One region of the Psychrobacillus sp. FSL K6-2843 genome, then DNA from elsewhere that is predicted to be linked to it. Evidence: a T-box and tRNA genes for the amino acid it is inferred to sense, from the RefSeq annotation. Region 1 holds a T-box; the other holds one or more tRNA genes.
What was found. The T-box of region 1 lies ahead of proS (proline--tRNA ligase). A T-box ahead of a tRNA ligase gene usually reads a tRNA of that ligase, here a tRNA-Pro.
Positions count from the first base shown of each region.

Region 2: it encodes a tRNA-Pro, which carries the amino acid that the T-box ahead of proS (proline--tRNA ligase) is inferred to sense. The anticodon was not compared.

Region 1 covers NZ_CP152021.1:3,194,309-3,204,439, reverse strand. Annotated here, with positions in the region: gene MKY94_RS16235 (hypothetical protein) at 105-239, shown strand; gene MKY94_RS16230 (aminotransferase class I/II-fold pyridoxal phosphate-dependent enzyme) at 274-1,350, opposite strand; T-box leader at 1,485-1,701, shown strand; gene proS (proline--tRNA ligase) at 1,746-3,185, shown strand; gene MKY94_RS16220 (RNA polymerase sigma factor) at 3,310-3,825, shown strand; gene MKY94_RS16215 (hypothetical protein) at 3,806-5,119, shown strand; gene MKY94_RS16210 (hypothetical protein) at 5,343-5,861, opposite strand; gene MKY94_RS16205 (phenylalanine--tRNA ligase beta subunit-related protein) at 5,866-6,555, opposite strand; gene queG (tRNA epoxyqueuosine(34) reductase QueG) at 6,613-7,752, shown strand; gene trmL (tRNA (uridine(34)/cytosine(34)/5-carboxymethylaminomethyluridine(34)-2'-O)-methyltransferase TrmL) at 7,765-8,238, shown strand; gene MKY94_RS16190 (hypothetical protein) at 8,547-8,729, shown strand; gene MKY94_RS16185 (aldo/keto reductase) at 8,979-9,812, shown strand.
Region 2 covers NZ_CP152021.1:93,754-103,884, reverse strand. Annotated here, with positions in the region: gene MKY94_RS00550 (hypothetical protein) at 121-306, opposite strand; rRNA gene rrf (5S ribosomal RNA) at 392-507, opposite strand; rRNA gene MKY94_RS00540 (23S ribosomal RNA) at 687-3,614, opposite strand; tRNA gene MKY94_RS00535 (tRNA-Ala) at 3,732-3,807, opposite strand; tRNA gene MKY94_RS00530 (tRNA-Ile) at 3,824-3,900, opposite strand; rRNA gene MKY94_RS00525 (16S ribosomal RNA) at 4,008-5,561, opposite strand; tRNA gene MKY94_RS00520 (tRNA-Ala) at 5,697-5,772, opposite strand; tRNA gene MKY94_RS00515 (tRNA-Pro) at 5,788-5,864, opposite strand; tRNA gene MKY94_RS00510 (tRNA-Arg) at 5,871-5,947, opposite strand; tRNA gene MKY94_RS00505 (tRNA-Leu) at 5,964-6,052, opposite strand; tRNA gene MKY94_RS00500 (tRNA-Gly) at 6,068-6,142, opposite strand; tRNA gene MKY94_RS00495 (tRNA-Leu) at 6,160-6,244, opposite strand; tRNA gene MKY94_RS00490 (tRNA-Lys) at 6,268-6,340, opposite strand; tRNA gene MKY94_RS00485 (tRNA-Thr) at 6,347-6,422, opposite strand; tRNA gene MKY94_RS00480 (tRNA-Val) at 6,436-6,511, opposite strand; rRNA gene rrf (5S ribosomal RNA) at 6,538-6,653, opposite strand; rRNA gene MKY94_RS00470 (23S ribosomal RNA) at 6,779-9,706, opposite strand; rRNA gene MKY94_RS00465 (16S ribosomal RNA) at 9,903-10,131, opposite strand, start outside.

The sequences.
Region 1 (10,131 bases):
TAATATGAGTATAAATATGAAATAACATAATTAGGAAGTTTTATTTTTCTAAAATAGGGAATAACATATCTAGACGCGATAAACATGAAAGTGAGGAATTTAAAATGATTAAAACATACAATTTTATTATTGAAGGAAAAATTATCGAGGTACATGCAACTTCAAAAATAGAAGCTGAAAGCAAGGCAAACCATATATATGAAGAACTAAAAACAGAGCAATTTCAACAGCAACAATAAAGAACTCTCAACTAAGCGTTGAGAGCTTTTTATATTATTTCATTTCTTCTCTTAAGCTATCGAATAATTTGTCTATTAGATTCTTAGGGATTTCTAAGCAAGAATCTCCGATACTAAGTTCAAAAGTACAGCTATCCCCATCTTGCTTGCTTAGATAGCTTGTAATCCCTATATGGTTAGCTAACTGTACTTTCGCCAAGATAGATGCTATTTCTTCTTGGTTACGCTTAAAATGCACATGAAACATATTTGAAACTGGTACCTCTGGAATTGTATAAATATCCTTACAGTCATTAAATAGCTTTGCGAGCTCCATTGCACTGTTATAATATTGTTCCATATTATTTGCTCGTTTATCAAAATAATAGTCAGCTGATAGAATATAAGGATATAAGCTTATGAGCGTTCCACCATAACGTTTTCTCCAGACTTTAGATTTCTCTATGAAATCCTTATCACCGGCTAGTACTGCTCCTGCAATCCCGCCAATTCCTTTATAAAAGGACATATAGACACTGTCAAAAAGGTCGCAAACTTCCGCAGCAGTTTTTTTGTAAAAAGGCAGCACTTCTAGAAGACGTGCACCGTCCAAATGAAGCATAATAGACTTTTCACGACAATAAGCGGAAATCTGTTTTAATGTTTCAAAACTAGGAAGTTGGCCTCCGATTTCTCTTTGGGGAAGTTCCAATAACAGACAGGCAATGTCCTCTTCAAGATTTACCACATCCTCTAACTCTATGACTCTATCTTTGTCAGCTATTAAAATAGTCTTGATATGGTGTATTTCCTTTAATCCATCCATTTCATGAATTTCTAAATGGGATAAGGGATGATATGCAACCTTATTCAATTTTTTCTCATCGCACCATATGCGTAAAGCGATTTGTTGGGCCATTGTACCGCTAGGGAAAAATGCAGCTGTGCTTTTGCCTAGTAATTTAGCCATTTTATTTTGGAAATCTTCGATAATATGCCCCTCGCCATATATATCACTTAGCTGTTCTCCAGAAATGTCCTTCAATGCATCTTGTAAAACAGAAACTTCTCGTTTTCCATGACCAGCTAATCGATAAGTACACTTGTCATAGGAATTTTTTAAATGGTTCATTTAATTTCCCCCAATGTATTTTTACTTTGTTATAAGATAAGTATAATGTATTTTTTATCTTCTGATAGTTTAAATTTTTGGTTAAAAAGAAGTGCATTGTATTAAAGCTTTGATTTTGGTATATTATTAATAATATATAATCTGTGATGTGAACAAGTAAATAAGAATTGTGAGACAGAAAATATAGCAATTGCTGAGAGCTATATCACCACTTCTTGTTGAAACCTACCACTGAGATGTTATGCAAACATAACCGATTCGTTTTCGTTACCAAACGTTTAGAGGGCTTAAATTATTTTAAGCTAAACTAAGGTGGTACCACGTCTATTCAAGCACAAGGACGTCCTTTTCCAAGGACAGCTTTGTGCTTTTTATATTTTAAGGAGGGAATTATCATGACTAATCAACAACAAAACGATTTTACTAAATGGTATATTGACACAATCCAAAAAGCTGACTTAATGGATTACACACCAGTGCGTGGATGTATCGCATTTAAACCAGACGGGTACGAAATCTGGGAGCATATCCAAGCAGAAATGAACAAACGCTTTAAAGAAACGGGACACCGCAATGCGTATTTCCCAATGCTAATTCCTGAATCTTTTTTCCAAAAGGAAAAGGATCATATTGAAGGTTTTTCTCCAGAGCTTCCATGGGTAACAGAGGCAGCAGGCGAAAAGCTGGAGGAACGTTTAGCGCTTCGTCCAACTTCCGAAACAATGATCGGTCATCTGTATTCTGATTGGATCAAGAGCTACCGTGATCTACCTGTATTGATCAACCAATGGGCTAACGTGTTCCGTTGGGAAAAGAAAACACTTCCTTTCATACGCACTTCTGAATTTTTATGGCAGGAGGGTCACACCGCTCATGTGGACGAAGAAGAAGCTCGTCAAGAAACAATGCAAATGCTAAATATTTATAAAGAGGTAGTGGAGGGTCTATTGGCCATTCCGGTATATGACGGGCAAAAAACTCCTTCAGAGCGCTTTGCAGGGGCTGTAGATACGTTTTCTATCGAGGCAATGATGAAGGATGGAAAAGCGGTTCAAGCAGGTACATCTCATTATCTTGGCACTAAATTTGCCGAAGCATTTGATATTAAATATTTGAACAAAGAAAACAAACACCAACATGTGCATACAACATCTTGGGGAACTTCTACTCGATTAATAGGCTCTGTGATAATGGTACACGGTGATGAGCAAGGTCTTGTATTGCCACCACGTATTGCACCAACTCAAGTTGTATTAATACCTGTAGGTCCATGGAAAAAGAACCCAGCAATTATTGAAAAATTAGATGAAATTTTTGCTGCTTTAAAAGCAAAAGGTATCCGTGTTCGATTAGATGACTCTGATCAATCACCTGGATATAAATTTAACGAGTGGGAACTAAAAGGTGTACCAGTTCGAGTTGAGCTAGGACCACGTGATTTAGAAAACAGTCAAGTGCTTATGAAGGCACGTGATTTAGATGAAAAAGAATCCGTTGATATTAATGGCATCGTTGAGCGCGTAGAAGAAGAGCTAAATACAATGCAAACTCGTCTTTTAGAAAAAGCACGTGCATTCCGTGATGCAAACTCTCATACTCATGTAGATTCCATGGATCAGCTAAAACAACATTTAGACGACTCTGCAGAAAAAGGAGAAATCCCAGGATGGATCCTTGCAGGATGGTGTGGAGACGATGCTTGTGAAGAGCATGTAAAAGAAGAAACGAAATTCACAACACGCAATATTCCATTCAATCCACCAGCTGAGAAATCAACTTGTATTAACTGTGGAAAAGAATCGAAATACACAGTTTGGTTCGGAAGATCCTATTAACCAAATAAGAAAGTACAAATCAGTCATTGTTTATTCAATGGCTGATTTTTTTATTTTCAAAAATCTTGTAAGATTAAGTAAAATAGATCGTCTAATTAAATAGTAGAGAGATAGGGGGGATCACTTGGAAAGGCAGCTAATCGAGGAGTGGTTTGAGTTATATGAGCGAGATGTAACCAGTTTCCTCATTTACTATACAGGGTCAATGGATGTACAGGATCTTGTACAGGAAACTTTTCTTCGTGGAATGAAAAAGATTGCCCATTTTAGAGAAGGGTCACATCCGAAAACATGGTTAATAACGATTGCCAAAAATCTCGTCATTGATCGGGCTAGAAAAAAAAATATTTGGAATCGGATAAAATACTTACTACGAGATGAAAAACAAACAGAAAATCTAGACCATACTATTTTGCTTGGTGAGATGAATCGTGAACTTTATATAGCAATTAATAGATTGCCAGCAAAAAACAAAGAGGTAATAATTTTAAAAGCAATACTTGAAATGACCTCTAAACAAGTAGGAGAAATACTAGGGGCAAATGAAAACCATGTGAATGTTCTTTATCATCGATCGCTCAAGAAACTGAAGAGCATTCTAGAAACGGAGGGATTTGAGTATGAAGCGAGAACACGATGATTTAGAGGAACAGCTTAGAAACCTTCCGAAGTATTCTCTTACTCAAGAGGATAAAAGAAAAGTTATCCATAGTATTCGCAGTGCTGCAAAACCAAATCGTTTAAAATTTCTAAAACCGCTATCTGTATTTGTAGCAGCAGCTTGTCTTTTAATGGTTGCTTATTTAGCAAGTCCTATGTATAAATCAGAGATAACTCAAGAGTCGAGATTAGGTCTCGGTTCAATGGAGGAACAGAATTTTTTAAAAAGCTTTAAGCTCGAAATAGCCGGCATTAAAAGCTCGGAGGTCACAATGGATTCATTGAAGGAGACATTGCATGGAGTAAGAGTAAAAGTATTTTTGAAATCTAAGAAGCTTATACCAATCGATGTGTGGAATTCTGTAGAGTTTCGAGCTGCTAACCCACACCTCTTCTTAAAGGATGGATATGGTATTGGAAATTCAGTAAGCTATAGTTCCACCCCGAGCGAGGACGGATACCATTATACGGTAGCTTTTGAATCACTGTACGCAAATTATTCGGAAGTGGAAATACAAAAATTATTAGAGGCAAGCGAAGAAATCAAGTTCACTATGGAATATCAGGGGAAAATATATGAACTAAATAATAAATCTCAAAAAACGGTTACATTAGACGCACCATTAGCTATTTCTTTTACTTTACCTGATCGAGATCAAAACGTAATAGGGCTGGATGGAAAAATTGGCATCCTTGGTCCTGAGAATTTCGTGGCAGAGGACACTCGTCGAGTTGCTAAACTCATGCTCTACTATTGGGGTAATCCTGAATCGTTAGTAGGGAAGGAATATAAAGTGGAGGCTATGAACATTTACGGAGAGACTCTTCTATTATCAGAGGGAGTATTAAGCGCTGGTTTATATAGTGAAGATGCTCACATTTTAACAAGTTTCCCGGCTTTTACGGGAGAGGGAGAATGGCAGCTTTCCTTTTACGTAGAGGAGAATTTGTTCGAGGCATTTAGAATTGAGGTTCTTCCGCCCTTACCAAAAACCGAAAATTATATCCTTTTAGATGCACCAATAGAAATCCCAGTTGGAAAGACTCATGAACTAATCATAGAAAACCGCAGTGGTGAGGAACAAAGTATAGAGGTACAGCTGATGAATTCAAAAGGAATAATAGAGCAAGAAAGTATATTTCAACTAGATCCCAATGCCCCTTATGATAATCAAGGAACAATTTATCATTATCATGGAAATATTACAATTCCAGAAAAAGGGGAATGGTCCCTTGTCATAGACGGAGAACAAACACAGCTATTTGAAAATTAACCAAGTAAAAACGCTCCCTCCAAATATATGGAGAGGAGCGTTTTTCATAGCAGAAGGTCGGGTAAAACACTAATTAATTGTGGGTTGATTGCCATTGCGATGGTTAGTCATTAGTCATTAGTCACAAAGTAAATGGTAAATGGTCATTGGTTTGCCATCATTTAAATTGTAATGACCTCCTGCTATGCCTTGGCAAGGAGTCTCACCTTACCAAGGATTTATGTTAAGCATATTTTTCTTCATCAAAGGCAATAGTAACTGAATAGTTTTTGGCATTAATAAGTCCAGATAATTTATTTGCGTCCTTCTCAAAGTCCAATGCTTTTTTTCGATATTCCTCTGGCTCATATAAGGCAACCTCTACATAAGTAGTTCCTTCGCCATAGCCTCCAAACTGGATTCTTTGTTTTTCATGGCTTCCTAACTGTTTATATACTCTTGCCTGTGCGCGTAGCTGAGTAGCAAACTCAATTGCCTCAACGATGGTGAGAGGGTCTTCTTTATAGGTAATTGTATTATTTAAGTTTGCCTCGTAAATAAGTCTATCAAGCTTTCGGATATCATTGCGAATATCGTTCATTTCTAAATCTATTGCTTCCACAGTTCTTATAGGAGGAGCAGGAAGAGTCCCCTTTTCAATAACAGTGAAACCAACGCGCATTATTTCCATTTCCAATTCTTGAACTCTTTTCAATAAAATACTCTTTAGCTTCACTGCCTCTGCAAGAAGTATATGTGCCATAAATTTATATCCTCCATTCTACTTGGTTATTATCTAAAATAATGCTTGCAGCTTCTCCACCATGAACTTGAGTAAACATTTGACCCATAGTTTCTAATAATTTTTCCGCCTCTTCTTGACCCATAGAAGGTCTTAGAAAGACTACCTGTAAAGCACTCGTTGTATGTTCTGTAACAGCTGTCCGCTTAGAATCGACAAATGGACTTCCAAATGCTTCAACTTCATCTTGAAGTGTTAAAATCCCTTTTAAGTTGTTTTCTCTACCATTCAGCCCAAGGTAGCTTGTTTCTTTATTGCCAACTGTGAGGAAGATATCCCCTTTCACCTCATCCAGATCATAAATTCCTAATGGAATTTCATATCTCATGGAGAAGAAGTTATTTAAATCTACAGCAGAATGCATAGGTGTGATATAATTTTGTTTTGCAATCCTTCTATACATTGCTTCCATGGAAGGACGATAACGATTCGGGTCCGCTCCAAGCTTTTTCCAAAGAGCTCGCCATTCCTTTATTCCTTCAAAATCATTAACAGATTTTTCCTCTAGTTCGAAGAATAATTGTTCTTGAAATAATTGGAGACGCCCCTTAAGCATTTGTGGCGAAGTGGATACAATAATTTTGTTATAATAAATAAGGCCGATTTTAAAAGTAGGCTCTATTTGTAATAGAACTGTATCTAATTTTACAAACATTTTAAACCATCCTTGTATATATTTTCTTCATTGTAACATAAAGAAAGGAGAACTCTAGTGAATATAAACCAGTTTCAACAAAACCTCATAGAATATGCTGCTACCATTGGAATTGATAAAATTGGGTTTACCACTGTTTCTCCATTTCATGAGTTGAAAAATAGATTGATTCGCCAGCAGGAGCTAGGATATGCTTCAGGCTTCGAAGAGCCTGACCTTGATAAAAGAACTCACCCTGAGCTTTTATTGGAGGAAGCACAAAGTATTATTTCGATAGCAATTGCTTATCCATCTAAGATGAAGAACGCTCCACAAAGTGTAAAGGGAGCTAGAAGGGGAATATTTGCTAGAGCATCTTGGGGAATAGATTACCACACAGTTTTAAGAGAAAAGCTTGCTCAATTAGAATTATATATTTTAACGCATATACCAGATGCTAGACTACGTTCTATGGTCGACACTGGTGAGTTGTCTGATCGTGCTGTTGCTGAACGCTCCGGGATTGGCTGGAGTGCAAAAAACTGTTCCATAATCACACCAGAGTTTGGATCCTATGTCTATTTGGGTGAAATGATTTCCTCTATTCCCTTTGCACCGAGTGAACAGATGGAGGATCAGTGTGGGGACTGCAGTCTTTGTTTAGACGTTTGCCCTACTGGAGCTTTAATAGAAGGTGGTCAGCTTAATGCACAGCGATGTATCGCCTTTATCACTCAGACAAAAACGATGGTTCCAGATGAGTTTCGAGCAAAGATAGGAAATAGAATTTATGGCTGTGATACATGTCAAACGGTTTGCCCAAAAAACAAAGGCAAGGCTAATTTACACCAAGAGGCCTTCACGCCTGATCCAGAGTTAGTGAAGCCTTTACTTTTACCACTGTTAAGCATGTCAAATCGGACCTTTAAAGAAACGTATGGGCATATGTCTGGTTCGTGGAGAGGAAAGAATCCTATTCAGCGGAACGCAATCATTGCATTGGCTCATTTTAAAGAAGAGGCAGCTGTTCCCACTCTTATAGAACTCATGCTTCACGATGCAAGACCAGTAATTCGAGGGACTGCAGCATGGGCAATAGGGAAGATTAATACAGAGGAAGGCTTAATTGCCTTAAAGAAAGCCGAAAAAACGGAACAAGAAGAACAGGTAATAGAAGAGATTCGTAAGGGTCTTGCATTTTACACAATTCAAAATTAGGAAGTGGAAACATTGAGTATTAATGTTGTATTATATCAACCAGAAATTCCTGCCAATACAGGTAATATTGCTAGAACCTGCGCAGGAACAGGAGCTAAGCTACACCTTATTCGTCCATTAGGTTTTTCTACAGACGATAAAATGTTAAAGCGTGCAGGACTTGATTATTGGGAGCACGTAGATATTACTTATTATGATGGGTTAGAAGAGTTTTTCGCAGCACATCCTGAAGGTGAATATTATTTAATCACTAAGTTTGGTGCGAAGCCGCATACTACGTTTGACTTTAGCGATTCAGATAAAGAACATTTCTTTATATTTGGACGTGAAACGAAGGGACTTCCTCGTGACTTCATTGACGCACATCCAGATCGCGCCCTTAGAATTCCTATGAATGATAATATTCGTTCCTTGAACTTATCGAACACTGCAGCAATTCTTATATACGAAGCATTGCGCCAACAGGATTATCCAAACTTACATTAAAAAAACGGACGAAGTCTTATAAAGACTCGTCCGTTTTTATGTTGAATATTAATTATTTCTCAGATGCACCTGGTTTGTCGTCGTATCCTGCAGTGAAAATTGCAGAAAGAAACGTAATACAAACGCCAAGAATAAGGATTAGTTTCATACTTAAGCGCCTCCTATATATATTCTAATCATTAGTATAACCTAATTCTTGAAAAAATGAAACGAAACAATAAAACGAAATTATGTCCGAATTATTTCATGTTAAAGTTGCATGTAACGTGTGATTCTACTAGGATAGATAAAAAGGAGTGATTTTTTAAATGGATAATTTGAAAAATGGTCCAGAGAACGGTTCAATGGCAACAAACATGGACGAAGTAAAAACATTAGGTAAACAAATGGAACGAATGAGAGATAACCAAGAGCTAGAAGAAGATAATCGTGTATCAGACCCTGCACAGTCCGACAGTGCTACAATTATGAAGAAGAGGAAAGACGACTGATTCTTCAGTCGTTTTTTCTTGAAAGTTAAAGCTGTAAAGCTGCCTCCTCGCATTTCCCCATTTGCTTGTCGGGGCAAACATAGGCACTTGCGCTTTTCTAATTGTCTAGCTCCATCGCCTTGCCCCTCGGGGTCAAATAGGAAAATACAGCGGTGGCTGTAAAGCTGCCTCCTCGCATTTTCCCATTTGCCTGTCGGGGCAGATATAGGCGATTGCGCTTTTCTACATAAAAAGGGAAGGATGATGTAAATGGAATTACTAGAGAATTCAACAAAGAGACTGGCTAATGGAGTGGAGATGCCACGTATTGGACTAGGAGTATATAAAATGACAGAGCCAGAAGTTGCTCTAAAAGCTATTACCTATGCTTTGGAATCTGGTTACCGTCATGTTGATACGGCTTCTCTCTACGCAAATGAAAATGAGGTTGGAGAGGCAGTACGAGCTTCTGGAATTTCACGTAATGAAATATTTGTTACTACTAAGGTTTGGAATACAGATCAGGGCTATGACCAAACTTTAAGAGCTTTTGAAAAGTCATTGAAGCTATTAGGAATGGATTATGTAGATTTATATTTAACACATTGGCCAGTTGCTGACAGTTTTGTAGATACATATCGTGCCATCGAGCGTTTGTACGAGGAAAAACTTATTCGAGCAACAGGAGTGTCTAATCATAACCAGCATCACCTTGAAGCTATAGCAGCTAAGGCTAATATTAAGCCTATGGTCAATCAAATTGAGTGTCACCCTCGTTTGACGCAGTATGATTTACGAGAATATTGTGCTTCTCAAGGTATTGCAGTTACCTCTTGGTCCCCACTTGCAAGAGGTGGATTACTTGGGGAACCAACTCTGTCTCGAATAAGTGATAAGTATGGAAAGTCTACCGCTCAGGTAATTATCCGTTGGCATTTACAGAATGATTTAATTGTTATTCCAAAGTCTGTAACGCCTGAAAGAATACACGAAAATTTTGATGTCTTTGATTTTGAATTATCGTTTGAGGATATGAAAAACATTGATGCACTCAATCTAAATGAGCGTACTGGAGCAGACCCAGACAATTTTAGCTTTAAATAATACAAAAAGGTCATTACTGAGGGGATATCAGTAATGACCTTTTTTATGCGCTGTTATTATTTGATTGTAAGAATTTTCCCTGAGAGAAAGTATAGGAAGTTATAAAAGGGAAAACAGCGTCAATAAAGGGGGTTTATCTTAATATTTCCCATAAGGCGATACTTTATACAAAAAAAATGAAATTGATTTACGCTTTCACACATGTTGTGATGTCTTATCTGTCTCACACATCAACGGAGTCGCCGCCTGCCGCTACAATCAACAAAGAGGGTTCGTTTAAAGTTGGTAAAGAACTATTTAAGAAACAACTGAAATAAGA
Region 2 (10,131 bases), 1.0 Mb from region 1:
TGCTTCCTCGAACTCTTTGCCCCTCTGCTTTCTCGTACACTTGCTTAGATAAAGATGATTGCCTTCGGCCTTTTTCTCTTTATACAAAAAAGCCGCCACCGATTACTCGGTAACGACTTCCTATAGTGCCCAGCGACGTCCTACTCTTGCAGGGGAACCCCCAACTACCATCGGCGCAGCTACGAAACCAGATGGACGGCAGATTTCTTCGTCAGCTGCAGTCGATCGGTTCTCGCGTATGCTATACGCTCCGAGCCTCTCTTCCTTGCTTCCTCGAACTCTTTGCCCCTCTGCTTTCTCGCACACTTGCTTAGATAAAGATGATTGCCTTCGGCCTTTTCTCTTAATACAAAAAGCCGCCACCGATTACTCGGTAACGACTTCCTATAGTGCCCAGCGACGTCCTACTCTTGCAGGGGGAGACCCCCAACTACCATCGGCGCTGAAGAGCTTAACTTCCGTGTTCGGTATGGGAACGGGTGTGACCTCTTCGCCATCATCACTAGACTTTTCGGCTTTCAATCCACTGCGCATTGCGTTGTCAACTTCGCTCGTTCAGTCAGTCACGTACGTAAGTACGCTCCTTCCTTCGCTCACTCGTTTCCTAGCACTGCTTGTGTTTTGAAATCCTCTTGAGTTGTTCACTCAAAACTGGATAAAAGACATCATTAATGGAAACAAACAATTTGGTTAAGTCCTCGATCGATTAGTATTCGTCAGCTGCACGTGTCGCCACGCTTCCACCCCGAACCTATCTACCTCATCGTCTTTGAGGGATCTTACTTACTTGCGTAATGGGAAATCTCATCTTGAGGGGGGCTTCGTGCTTAGATGCTTTCAGCACTTATCCCGTCCACACATAGCTACCCAGCGATGCCCTTGGCAGAACAACTGGTACACCAGCGGTGTGTCCATCCCGGTCCTCTCGTACTAAGGACAGCTCCTCTCAAATTTCCTACGCCCACGACGGATAGGGACCGAACTGTCTCACGACGTTCTGAACCCAGCTCGCGTACCGCTTTAATGGGCGAACAGCCCAACCCTTGGGACCGACTACAGCCCCAGGATGCGATGAGCCGACATCGAGGTGCCAAACCTCCCCGTCGATGTGGACTCTTGGGGGAGATAAGCCTGTTATCCCCGGGGTAGCTTTTATCCGTTGAGCGATGGCCCTTCCATGCGGAACCACCGGATCACTAAGCCCGTCTTTCGACCCTGCTCGACTTGTAGGTCTCGCAGTCAAGCTCCCTTCTGCCTTTACACTCTTCGAATGATTTCCAACCATTCTGAGGGAACCTTTGGGCGCCTCCGTTACACTTTAGGAGGCGACCGCCCCAGTCAAACTGCCCGCCTGACACTGTCTCCTACCCGGGTTACGGGTATGGGTTAGAATTTCAATACAACCAGGGTAGTATCCCACCGACGCCTCCTCCGAAGCTGGCGCTCCGGGCTCTAAGGCTCCTACCTATCCTGTACAAGTTGCACCAAAATTCAATATCAAGCTACAGTAAAGCTCCACGGGGTCTTTCCGTCCTGTCGCGGGTAACCTGCATCTTCACAGGTACTATAATTTCACCGAGTCTCTCGTTGAGACAGTGCCCAGATCGTTACGCCTTTCGTGCGGGTCGGAACTTACCCGACAAGGAATTTCGCTACCTTAGGACCGTTATAGTTACGGCCGCCGTTTACTGGGGCTTCAATTCGCACCTTCGCTTGCGCTAAGCACTCCTCTTAACCTTCCAGCACCGGGCAGGCGTCAGCCCCTATACTTCACCTTACGGTTTTGCAGAGACCTGTGTTTTTGCTAAACAGTCGCCTGGGCCTATTCACTGCGGCTCTTCTAGGCTATACACCCAAAAGAGCACCCCTTCTCCCGAAGTTACGGGGTCATTTTGCCGAGTTCCTTAACGAGAGTTCTCTCGCTCACCTTAGGATTCTCTCCTCGACTACCTGTGTCGGTTTGCGGTACGGGCACCTCCCACCTCGTTAGAGGCTTTTCTTGGCAGTGTGAAATCAGGAACTTCGGACTAAGTCCTCGCCATCACAGCTCAATGTTACAGAGTGCGGATTTGCCTACACTCACACCTCACTGCTTGGACGTGCATAACCAACAGCACGCTTACCCTATCCTACTGCGTCCCCCCATCACTCAAACGGTGGGGTGGTGGTACAGGAATATCAACCTGTTGTCCATCGTCTACGCCTATCGGCCTCGACTTAGGTCCCGACTAACCCTGAGCGGACGAGCCTTCCTCAGGAAACCTTAGTCATACGGTGGATGGGATTCTCACCCATCTTTCGCTACTCATACCGGCATTCTCACTTCTAAGCGCTCCACCAGTCCTTCCGGTCTGACTTCAACGCCCTTAGAACGCTCTCCTACCACTGATACCAAAGGTATCAATCCACAGCTTCGGTGATTTGTTTAGCCCCGATACATTTTCGGCGCAGCGTCACTCGACCAGTGAGCTATTACGCACTCTTTAAATGATGGCTGCTTCTAAGCCAACATCCTGGTTGTCTAAGCAACGCCACATCCTTTTCCACTTAACAAATACTTTGGGACCTTAGCTGGTGGTCTGGGCTGTTTCCCTCTTGACTACGGATCTTATCACTCGCAGTCTGACTCCCAAACATAAATCATTGGCATTCGGAGTTTGTCTGAATTCGGTAACCCGGGATGGGCCCCTAGTCCAAACAGTGCTCTACCTCCAAGATTCTAACGTTTGAGGCTAGCCCTAAAGCTATTTCGGAGAGAACCAGCTATCTCCAGGTTCGATTGGAATTTCTCCGCTACCCACACCTCATCCCCGCACTTTTCAACGTGCGTGGGTTCGGACCTCCAGTAAGTGTTACCTTACCTTCATCCTGGACATGGGTAGATCACCTGGTTTCGGGTCTACGACCACATACTCATTCGCCCTATTCAGACTCGCTTTCGCTGCGGCTCCGTCTTCTCAACTTAACCTCGCATGTAATCGTAACTCGCCGGTTCATTCTACAAAAGGCACGCCATCACCCGTTAACGGGCTTTGACTATTTGTAGGCACACGGTTTCAGGGTCTATTTCACTCCCCTTCCGGGGTGCTTTTCACCTTTCCCTCACGGTACTGGTTCACTATCGGTCACTAGGTAGTATTTAGCCTTGGGAGATGGTCCTCCCGGATTCCGACGGAATTTCACGTGTTCCGCCGTACTCAGGATACACTCTGGAGGGAATGAATTTTGGACTACGGGGCTTTTACCCTATCCTGCGGACCTTTCCAGGTCGCTTCATCTAACTCATTCTTTTGTAACTCCGTATAGAGTGTCCTACAACCCCAAGAGGCAAGCCTCTTGGTTTGGGCTCTTCCCGTTTCGCTCGCCGCTACTCAGGGAATCGAATTTTCTTTCTCTTCCTCCAGGTACTTAGATGTTTCAGTTCCCTGGGTGTGTCTCAGATGCGCTATGTATTCACGCAAATGTACTGCCCCATTACGGGCAGTGGGTTTCCCCATTCGGAAATCTCCGGATCGAAGCTCACTTACAGCTCCCCGAAGCATATCGGTGTTAGTGCCGTCCTTCGTCGACTCCTAGTGCCAAGGCATCCACCGTGCGCCCTTATTAACTTAACCTAAAAGTTAAAAGTACTACACTTGCGATCACGTAAGTGATCACAATTTGAATATCTTGCGTTTGTTTCTTTTTTTGATGTCGTTTTATCCAGTTTTCAAAGAACAAAATTATTTCGTTGGTGGAGCCTAGCGGGATCGAACCGCTGACCTCCTGCGTGCAAGGCAGGCGCTCTCCCAGCTGAGCTAAGGCCCCGAAATAAAAAAAGGTATGGTGGGCCTAAATGGACTCGAACCATCGACCTCACGCTTATCAGGCGTGCGCTCTAACCAGCTGAGCTATAGGCCCTCTTTGAATTTCCATATCTATTATATGTTAATATACATGAACATTCAAAACTGAACTGCAAAACGTTAAGATACAGATAAAGATCTGTATTCCGAATATATCCTTAGAAAGGAGGTGATCCAGCCGCACCTTCCGATACGGCTACCTTGTTACGACTTCACCCCAATCATCTGTCCCACCTTCGGCGGCTGGCTCCCAAAAGGGTTACCCCACCGACTTCGGGTGTTACAAACTCTCGTGGTGTGACGGGCGGTGTGTACAAGGCCCGGGAACGTATTCACCGTGGCATGCTGATCCACGATTACTAGCGATTCCGGCTTCATGTAGGCGAGTTGCAGCCTACAATCCGAACTGAGAACGGTTTTATGGGATTAGCTCACCCTCGCGGGGTTGCGACCCTCTGTACCGTCCATTGTAGCACGTGTGTAGCCCAGGTCATAAGGGGCATGATGATTTGACGTCATCCCCACCTTCCTCCGGTTTATCACCGGCAGTCACCTTAGAGTGCCCAACTGAATGCTGGCAACTAAGATCAAGGGTTGCGCTCGTTGCGGGACTTAACCCAACATCTCACGACACGAGCTGACGACAACCATGCACCACCTGTCACCGCTGTCCCCGAAGGGAAAAGCCTATCTCTAGGCCGGTCAGCGGGATGTCAAGACCTGGTAAGGTTCTTCGCGTTGCTTCGAATTAAACCACATGCTCCACCGCTTGTGCGGGCCCCCGTCAATTCCTTTGAGTTTCAGTCTTGCGACCGTACTCCCCAGGCGGAGTGCTTAATGCGTTAGCTGCAGCACTAAGGGGCGGAAACCCCCTAACACTTAGCACTCATCGTTTACGGCGTGGACTACCAGGGTATCTAATCCTGTTTGCTCCCCACGCTTTCGCGCCTCAGCGTCAGTTACAGACCAGAAAGCCGCCTTCGCCACTGGTGTTCCTCCAAATCTCTACGCATTTCACCGCTACACTTGGAATTCCGCTTTCCTCTTCTGCACTCAAGTCCCCCAGTTTCCAATGACCCTCCACGGTTGAGCCGTGGGCTTTCACATCAGACTTAAAGGACCGCCTGCGCGCGCTTTACGCCCAATAATTCCGGACAACGCTTGCCACCTACGTATTACCGCGGCTGCTGGCACGTAGTTAGCCGTGGCTTTCTAATGAGGTACCGTCAAGGTACGAGCAGTTACTCTCGTACTTGTTCTTCCCTCACAACAGAGTTTTACGATCCGAAAACCTTCTTCACTCACGCGGCGTTGCTCCATCAGACTTTCGTCCATTGTGGAAGATTCCCTACTGCTGCCTCCCGTAGGAGTCTGGGCCGTGTCTCAGTCCCAGTGTGGCCGATCACCCTCTCAGGTCGGCTACGCATCGTCGCCTTGGTGAGCCGTTACCTCACCAACTAGCTAATGCGCCGCGGGCCCATCCTGTAGTGACAGCCGAGACCGTCTTTTAACATTTCCTCATGTGAGGTAATGGATTATTCGGTATTAGCCCCGGTTTCCCGGAGTTATCCCAATCTACAGGGCAGGTTGCCCACGTGTTACTCACCCGTCCGCCGCTAAATCAGAAGAAGCAAGCTTCTTCATCATTCGCTCGACTTGCATGTATTAGGCACGCCGCCAGCGTTCGTCCTGAGCCAGGATCAAACTCTCCATAATAGAGAACTTAAAAAGCTCATTTTGTTTTGCTGGCATCATCATTAAATGATGTCAAAAATTGTTTTGCGTCAATACAACCGAAGTTGTTTGATGCTATATGTCTTAACGTTTTGCATGTTCAGTTTTCAATGTTCATGGTGGAGCCTAGCGGGATCGAACCGCTGACCTCCTGCGTGCAAGGCAGGCGCTCTCCCAGCTGAGCTAAGGCCCCAATATTATAAATAACTGGTCGGGAAGACAGGATTCGAACCTGCGACCCCTTGGTCCCAAACCAAGTGCTCTACCAAGCTGAGCTACTTCCCGTATATATGGCGCGCCCGGCAGGAGTCGAACCCACAACCTTCTGATCCGTAGTCAGACGCTCTATCCAATTGAGCTACGGGCGCTAATGTTTCATAAAAGTGGTGCCGAGGACCGGAATCGAACCGGTACGGTAGTCACCTACCGCAGGATTTTAAGTCCTGTGCGTCTGCCAGTTCCGCCACCCCGGCACTTTGATGAATCTTTGGAGCGGAAGACGAGGTTCGAACTCGCGACCCCCACCTTGGCAAGGTGGTGTTCTACCACTGAACTACTTCCGCTCGGTTATTAAGTTAAATGGTGCGGGTGAAGGGAGTCGAACCCCCACGCCTTGCGGCGCTAGATCCTAAGTCTAGTGCGTCTGCCAGTTCCGCCACACCCGCATATTTATTTCACAAAAAGTGAATGAGCCATGTAGGATTCGAACCTACGACCCTCTGATTAAAAGTCAGATGCTCTACCAACTGAGCTAATGGCTCGAAAAATGGTGCCGGAGAAAGGACTTGAACCCTCAACCTACTGATTACAAGTCAGTTGCTCTACCAGTTGAGCTACTCCGGCAGGAGTAAAGTTATGGTGGAGGATGACGGGCTCGAACCGCCGACCCTCTGCTTGTAAGGCAGATGCTCTCCCAGCTGAGCTAATCCTCCTGGGTAATATTAATTTCTTATTACAAGCCCAGCGACGTCCTACTCTTGCAGGGGGAGACCCCCAACTACCATCGGCGCTGAAGAGCTTAACTTCCGTGTTCGGTATGGGAACGGGTGTGACCTCTTCGCCATCATCACTAGACTTGAATAATTTAATTGAAAGACAAGTTCTATTATAACAAGTTTGTAGAGTTTTACAAGCCTTATTATCAAAAAAATATTATTCTTTCAAAACTGAATAAACTGACATCATTAGAAACAAACAATTTGGTTAAGTCCTCGATCGATTAGTATTCGTCAGCTGCACGTGTCGCCACGCTTCCACCCCGAACCTATCTACCTCATCGTCTTTGAGGGATCTTACTTACTTGCGTAATGGGAAATCTCATCTTGAGGGGGGCTTCGTGCTTAGATGCTTTCAGCACTTATCCCGTCCACACATAGCTACCCAGCGATGCCCTTGGCAGAACAACTGGTACACCAGCGGTGTGTCCATCCCGGTCCTCTCGTACTAAGGACAGCTCCTCTCAAATTTCCTACGCCCACGACGGATAGGGACCGAACTGTCTCACGACGTTCTGAACCCAGCTCGCGTACCGCTTTAATGGGCGAACAGCCCAACCCTTGGGACCGACTACAGCCCCAGGATGCGATGAGCCGACATCGAGGTGCCAAACCTCCCCGTCGATGTGGACTCTTGGGGGAGATAAGCCTGTTATCCCCGGGGTAGCTTTTATCCGTTGAGCGATGGCCCTTCCATGCGGAACCACCGGATCACTAAGCCCGTCTTTCGACCCTGCTCGACTTGTAGGTCTCGCAGTCAAGCTCCCTTCTGCCTTTACACTCTTCGAATGATTTCCAACCATTCTGAGGGAACCTTTGGGCGCCTCCGTTACACTTTAGGAGGCGACCGCCCCAGTCAAACTGCCCGCCTGACACTGTCTCCTACCCGGGTTACGGGTATGGGTTAGAATTTCAATACAACCAGGGTAGTATCCCACCGACGCCTCCTCCGAAGCTGGCGCTCCGGGCTCTAAGGCTCCTACCTATCCTGTACAAGTTGCACCAAAATTCAATATCAAGCTACAGTAAAGCTCCACGGGGTCTTTCCGTCCTGTCGCGGGTAACCTGCATCTTCACAGGTACTATAATTTCACCGAGTCTCTCGTTGAGACAGTGCCCAGATCGTTACGCCTTTCGTGCGGGTCGGAACTTACCCGACAAGGAATTTCGCTACCTTAGGACCGTTATAGTTACGGCCGCCGTTTACTGGGGCTTCAATTCGCACCTTCGCTTGCGCTAAGCACTCCTCTTAACCTTCCAGCACCGGGCAGGCGTCAGCCCCTATACTTCACCTTACGGTTTTGCAGAGACCTGTGTTTTTGCTAAACAGTCGCCTGGGCCTATTCACTGCGGCTCTTCTAGGCTATACACCCAAAAGAGCACCCCTTCTCCCGAAGTTACGGGGTCATTTTGCCGAGTTCCTTAACGAGAGTTCTCTCGCTCACCTTAGGATTCTCTCCTCGACTACCTGTGTCGGTTTGCGGTACGGGCACCTCCCACCTCGTTAGAGGCTTTTCTTGGCAGTGTGAAATCAGGAACTTCGGACTAAGTCCTCGCCATCACAGCTCAATGTTACAGAGTGCGGATTTGCCTACACTCACACCTCACTGCTTGGACGTGCATAACCAACAGCACGCTTACCCTATCCTACTGCGTCCCCCCATCACTCAAACGGTGGGGTGGTGGTACAGGAATATCAACCTGTTGTCCATCGTCTACGCCTATCGGCCTCGACTTAGGTCCCGACTAACCCTGAGCGGACGAGCCTTCCTCAGGAAACCTTAGTCATACGGTGGATGGGATTCTCACCCATCTTTCGCTACTCATACCGGCATTCTCACTTCTAAGCGCTCCACCAGTCCTTCCGGTCTGACTTCAACGCCCTTAGAACGCTCTCCTACCACTGATACCAAAGGTATCAATCCACAGCTTCGGTGATTTGTTTAGCCCCGATACATTTTCGGCGCAGCGTCACTCGACCAGTGAGCTATTACGCACTCTTTAAATGATGGCTGCTTCTAAGCCAACATCCTGGTTGTCTAAGCAACGCCACATCCTTTTCCACTTAACAAATACTTTGGGACCTTAGCTGGTGGTCTGGGCTGTTTCCCTCTTGACTACGGATCTTATCACTCGCAGTCTGACTCCCAAACATAAATCATTGGCATTCGGAGTTTGTCTGAATTCGGTAACCCGGGATGGGCCCCTAGTCCAAACAGTGCTCTACCTCCAAGATTCTAACGTTTGAGGCTAGCCCTAAAGCTATTTCGGAGAGAACCAGCTATCTCCAGGTTCGATTGGAATTTCTCCGCTACCCACACCTCATCCCCGCACTTTTCAACGTGCGTGGGTTCGGACCTCCAGTAAGTGTTACCTTACCTTCATCCTGGACATGGGTAGATCACCTGGTTTCGGGTCTACGACCACATACTCATTCGCCCTATTCAGACTCGCTTTCGCTGCGGCTCCGTCTTCTCAACTTAACCTCGCATGTAATCGTAACTCGCCGGTTCATTCTACAAAAGGCACGCCATCACCCGTTAACGGGCTTTGACTATTTGTAGGCACACGGTTTCAGGGTCTATTTCACTCCCCTTCCGGGGTGCTTTTCACCTTTCCCTCACGGTACTGGTTCACTATCGGTCACTAGGTAGTATTTAGCCTTGGGAGATGGTCCTCCCGGATTCCGACGGAATTTCACGTGTTCCGCCGTACTCAGGATACACTCTGGAGGGAATGAATTTTGGACTACGGGGCTTTTACCCTATCCTGCGGACCTTTCCAGGTCGCTTCATCTAACTCATTCTTTTGTAACTCCGTATAGAGTGTCCTACAACCCCAAGAGGCAAGCCTCTTGGTTTGGGCTCTTCCCGTTTCGCTCGCCGCTACTCAGGGAATCGAATTTTCTTTCTCTTCCTCCAGGTACTTAGATGTTTCAGTTCCCTGGGTGTGTCTCAGATGCGCTATGTATTCACGCAAATGTACTGCCCCATTACGGGCAGTGGGTTTCCCCATTCGGAAATCTCCGGATCGAAGCTCACTTACAGCTCCCCGAAGCATATCGGTGTTAGTGCCGTCCTTCGTCGACTCCTAGTGCCAAGGCATCCACCGTGCGCCCTTATTAACTTAACCTAAAAGTTAAAAGTACTACACTTGCAATCACGTAAGTGATCACAATTTGAATATCTTGCGTTTGTTTCTTTTTTGATGTCGTTTTATCCAGTTTTCAAAGAACAATTTAAATGCTCATCATAAAAATGAACACTCAAAACTGAACTGCAAAACGTTAAGATACAGATAAAGATCTGTATTCCGAATATATCCTTAGAAAGGAGGTGATCCAGCCGCACCTTCCGATACGGCTACCTTGTTACGACTTCACCCCAATCATCTGTCCCACCTTCGGCGGCTGGCTCCCAAAAGGGTTACCCCACCGACTTCGGGTGTTACAAACTCTCGTGGTGTGACGGGCGGTGTGTACAAGGCCCGGGAACGTATTCACCGTGGCATGCTGATCCACGATTACTAGCGATTCCGGCTTCATGTAGGCGAGTTGC